One region of the Neobacillus niacini genome, then DNA from elsewhere that is predicted to be linked to it. Evidence: a T-box and tRNA genes for the amino acid it is inferred to sense, from the RefSeq annotation. Region 1 holds a T-box; the other holds one or more tRNA genes.

Region 1 (2,361 bases):
TGAAGATTTAAGGGAAAAAGGTAATGAAAAAGGCCCAAAAGAATTAGAATCCTTTTGGGCTTAAGGATATTTTACCTAATTAGGTTCATTTCTTCCATGAACAGTTCAATAATTGCTTCAACGCTCATCACGCCAACGTTTCCTGCTTTTTTCTTTCTTACCGCTAAGCAATGGTTCTCGACCTCTTTATCGCCAATTACAAACATATACGGAATCTTTTGTTTTTCAGCCTCTCTAATTTTCAATCCCATCTTCTCATTTCTGTAATCGACTTCCACTCGGATGCCTGCTGATTCCAGTTGGGATTTCACTTGTTCTGCAAAAACAGAATGTGAATCAGCAATAGGGATTACTTTTGCCTGAACCGGAGACAGCCAAAGTGGAAAGTCGCCGCCATAATGTTCAATCAAGATGGCCATAAAACGCTCAACTGAACCATATATGGCTCGATGAATCATAACCGGTTGATGAAGGTAATTATCTTCACCTACATATGAACAATTAAACTTTTCCGGCATTAAAAAATCCAATTGAACCGTGCCGCATTGCCAGCTTCTCCCGAGTGAATCGAGAATGTGAAAATCAATTTTTGGACCATAAAATGCGCCATCACCAGGATTTAACTGGTAGTTAATACCTTTCTTTTTTAAAACTGATTCCAACGCTGCTTCTGCTTGATCCCAAATTACTTCGGATCCCATGTATTCATCTGGACGAGTAGAAAGTTCTACCTTATAGTCAAAACCAAAATGGGAGTAAAACTCATCCACTAAATCAAGGACTTTATCAATTTCAGACTCAATCTGGTCAACTGTGACAAATAAATGCGCGTCATCTTGAGTAAAGGAACGAACCCGTAAAAGTCCATTTAAAGAACCTGATAGTTCATGCCTGTGCACTAATCCTAGCTCAGCAAAACGAATCGGCAATTCTCGATAGCTTCGCCGTTTGCTGTTGAAAATTAAGATTGCTCCAGGACAACTCATGGGCTTAATCGCATAATTTTGGTTATCGACATTACTGAAGTACATATTTTCGTGGTAATGATCCCAGTGGCCCGATTGTTCCCAAAGTTCCTGTTTCATCATAATAGGTGTTTTAATTTCCTGATAACCAGCCTTTTTGTGTTTTTTCCTCCATAGATTTTCAAGTTCATTCCGGACTACCATTCCGTTTGGTAAGAAAAATGGCATCCCTGGCGCCTCTTCCATGGAAGTGAATAATTCTAACTCCTGACCTAACTTCCTATGGTTTCTTAGCTCTGCTTCTGATTGAATAGACATGCGAATTCCTCCTATAGTTTAAGTTATATAAAAAAAAGACCACACTCTTCCTAGCAATAGGGACGAGTGTGGTCGTGGTACCACCCTAATTCCGTAAAGTATAGACTACCTTACGCTCAAAAAGATAACGGATTACCCGATTATAGATACTTTTATTTCCCTATAATAGCTCCAAGGTGGTAAATCATTCACTTTTCTTCAGGGCTTTCAGCCGGTGACCCTGTTCTCTGGTAAAGAAAATGTAAGAATGATTCATGTCCTCTTCATCGCAGGACTATTTAATTTTAAATAAAAAAGACCACACTCATCCCAATAATAGGGACGAGTGTGGTCGTGGTGCCACCCTAATTCCGTAAAGTAGCGACTACCTTACGCTCAAAAAGATAACGGATTACCCGATTATAGATACTGTAATTCCCTATAATAGCTCAAAGGTGGTAAATCGATTCGTTTTTCTACAGGGCTTTCAGCCGGTGACCCTGTTCTCTGGTAAAGAAAATGTACGAATGATTCATGTCCTCTTCATCGCAGGACTATTTAATTTTAAATAAAAAAGACCACACTCATCCCAATAATAGGGACGAGTGTGGTCGTGGTGCCACCCTAATTCCGTAAGTAAACTTACTCTCAAAAAGATAACGGATTTACCGATTATAGATACTGTAATTCCCCATAATAGCTCTAAGGTGGTAAATCAATTCGTTTTTCTTAAGGGCTTTCAGCCGGTGACCCTGTTCTCTGGAAAAGAAAGTTTACGAATGATTCATGTCCTTATCATTGCCTGAATTTGTAAATGAATGTTGATGAAATTTTAATATAATTTTTTCAAGCGGTCAATAGTAAAATGCCTATTTTTGTAATTAATTATCTATTCTTTCCCACATACCCATTAATAATTCAGCTTTATGTGATAAGTTTAGTCTAGCATGATCAGAAATGTTAGCTGTGTTTCGGCTATGATTAAGTTCAGATTGGTATTGCTCAATAAATTTCAATGCCTGAACTACAGAACCTTTTTCCAAGTGGTGTTCTGCTTGTCTAAGTGAATTTTCTAGTTTGGCAACTAGCGGTCCAGTCA
Region 2 (2,361 bases), 640 kb from region 1:
CTCTAAATACAATATTTTCTCCTTGGTACTATACCATAACTAGTAAACTAAAAATATATAAAATATATGGAATCTAGCAGAACTTTAACCGATCGTGATTCCAGCGTAATATAAGGAAACCCAACTTGCAGAGACATCTACGGATAAATCTTTCACATTTACTAGGTAACTACAAAGATAAATGTGATTGATCCAACGGGAACGAAATGCTCGAAATATCCAAATAGCGTAAAGCATTATCTCATATCAGAAAAACTTTAAGACCAGAGCCTTTAATAACAAGAAAAAGCACTCACAAACGTTGATTGAACAACATTTGTGAGTGCTTTTTAGATACCGGTGGTCGGGGTCGAACCGACACTCCAGAGGAACACGATTTTGAGTCGTGCGCGTCTGCCAATTCCGCCACACCGGCATAATAAAATTTTTGTAAAGGTAATGCCGAGGACCGGAATCGAACCGGTACGGTAGTCACCTACCGCAGGATTTTAAGTCCTGTGCGTCTGCCAGTTCCGCCACCCCGGCGCAATAAAATGCGCTATTAAATCTAAGTAAAATTTGAAAGGCGGCAACCGGATTCGAACCGGTGGTAAAGGTTTTGCAGACCTCTGCCTTACCACTTGGCTATGCCGCCATATTATGGAGCGGAAGACGGGATTCGAACCCGCGACCCCCACCTTGGCAAGGTGGTGTTCTACCACTGAACTACTTCCGCAAATTGGCTGGGCTAGCTGGATTTGAACCAACGCATGTCGCAGTCAAAGTGCGATGCCTTACCGCTTGGCTATAGCCCAATGTAAATCAATGTTTTATTAAAAATAAAATTTCATGGGGCGACTGATGGGAATCGAACCCACGAATGCCTGAACCACAATCAGGTGCGTTAACCACTTCGCCACAATCGCCATAATCAAATAAATTGGCAGGGGTAGTAGGAATTGAACCCACACCAAAGGTTTTGGAGACCTTCGTTCTACCTTTAAACTATACCCCTATAGATGGAAAGTTATTTTCACTATCGTGAAAAAACATTGGTTATTTTCTTTAGAAAATAACTTGGTGGAGGGGGACGGATTCGAACCGCCGAACCCGGAGGGAGCGGATTTACAGTCCGCCGCGTTTAGCCACTTCGCTACCCCTCCACATAATATGAAGTTTCAAACTAATGGTGCCGGCTAGAGGACTTGAACCCCCAACCTACTGATTACAAGTCAGTTGCTCTACCAATTGAGCTAAACCGGCAAGCATATAATCAATAGAATAAAAATGGTGGCTCAGGACGGAATCGAACCGCCGACACAAGGATTTTCAGTCCTTTGCTCTACCGACTGAGCTACTGAGCCACATTATTATTGCCTTTTCAAAAAGAAAATGGCGGTCTGGACGGGACTCGAACCCGCGACCTCCTGCGTGACAGGCAGGCATTCTAACCAACTGAACTACCAGACCAAATTGCGGGGACAGGATTTGAACCTGCGACCTTCGGGTTATGAGCCCGACGAGCTACCGGACTGCTCCACCCCGCGACAATAAAATTGAATCCAAAACATATATGGTGGAGGATGACGGGATCGAACCGCCGACCCTCTGCTTGTAAGGCAGATGCTCTCCCAGCTGAGCTAATCCTCCATGCTATAAAACTTTGTTAAATTAATAATGGTGACCCCTACGGGATTCGAACCCGTGTTACCTCCGTGAAAGGGAGGTGTCTTAACCACTTGACCAAGGGGCCATACAATATAGATAGTGTTTTTATGGCGGAGAGCAAGGGATTTGAACCCTTGAGACAGGGTTACCCGCCTACACGATTTCCAATCGTGCTCCTTCGGCCACTCGGACAGCTCTCCATAAAAGAATGGCTCCGCAGGTAGGACTCGAACCTACGACCGATCGGTTAACAGCCGATAGCTCTACCACTGAGCTACTGCGGAATAATTATAGAATTGCAGCCTGGCAACGTCCTACTCTCACAGGGACAAAGTCCCAACTACCATCGGCGCTGAGAAGCTTAACTTCCGTGTTCGGTATGGGAACGGGTGTGACCTTCTCGCCATTATTACCAGACTGTTTTTCTCAAAGACAATCTTTATTATACTGTCTTTTTGAGATTTTTCAAGAGGTTTTTGAAAAAAATTCATTCCCTCAAAACTAGATAATTTCAGAAGAAGTTTGTAAAACGAGTTCGCATTAAAAATTGGTTAAGTCCTCGAACGATTAGTATCAGTCAGCTCCACATGTTACCACGCTTCCACCTCTGACCTATCAACCTGATCATCTTTCAGGGTTCTTACTAGCTTGACGCTATGGGAAATCTCATCTTGAGGGGGGCTTCATGCTTAGATGCTTTCAGCACTTATCCCG

The links. The T-box of region 1 lies ahead of thrS (threonine--tRNA ligase). A T-box ahead of a tRNA ligase gene usually reads a tRNA of that ligase, here a tRNA-Thr.
Region 2: it encodes a tRNA-Thr, which carries the amino acid that the T-box ahead of thrS (threonine--tRNA ligase) is inferred to sense. The anticodon was not compared.

Annotation. Positions count from the first base shown of each region.
Region 1 is NZ_CP183883.1:4,997,587-4,999,947, reverse strand. It holds gene thrS (threonine--tRNA ligase) at 72-1,283, opposite strand; T-box leader at 1,339-1,559, opposite strand; gene ACN6MT_RS24450 (rhamnogalacturonan lyase) at 2,144-2,361, opposite strand, start outside.
Region 2 is NZ_CP183883.1:5,642,210-5,644,570, forward strand. It holds tRNA gene ACN6MT_RS27640 (tRNA-Leu) at 335-415, opposite strand; tRNA gene ACN6MT_RS27645 (tRNA-Leu) at 440-525, opposite strand; tRNA gene ACN6MT_RS27650 (tRNA-Cys) at 564-634, opposite strand; tRNA gene ACN6MT_RS27655 (tRNA-Gly) at 641-715, opposite strand; tRNA gene ACN6MT_RS27660 (tRNA-Gln) at 720-794, opposite strand; tRNA gene ACN6MT_RS27665 (tRNA-His) at 830-905, opposite strand; tRNA gene ACN6MT_RS27670 (tRNA-Trp) at 921-994, opposite strand; tRNA gene ACN6MT_RS27675 (tRNA-Tyr) at 1,058-1,142, opposite strand; tRNA gene ACN6MT_RS27680 (tRNA-Thr) at 1,167-1,242, opposite strand; tRNA gene ACN6MT_RS27685 (tRNA-Phe) at 1,268-1,343, opposite strand; tRNA gene ACN6MT_RS27690 (tRNA-Asp) at 1,373-1,449, opposite strand; tRNA gene ACN6MT_RS27695 (tRNA-Met) at 1,453-1,526, opposite strand; tRNA gene ACN6MT_RS27700 (tRNA-Val) at 1,554-1,629, opposite strand; tRNA gene ACN6MT_RS27705 (tRNA-Glu) at 1,658-1,732, opposite strand; tRNA gene ACN6MT_RS27710 (tRNA-Ser) at 1,756-1,847, opposite strand; tRNA gene ACN6MT_RS27715 (tRNA-Asn) at 1,857-1,931, opposite strand; rRNA gene rrf (5S ribosomal RNA) at 1,949-2,064, opposite strand; rRNA gene ACN6MT_RS27725 (23S ribosomal RNA) at 2,195-2,361, opposite strand, start outside.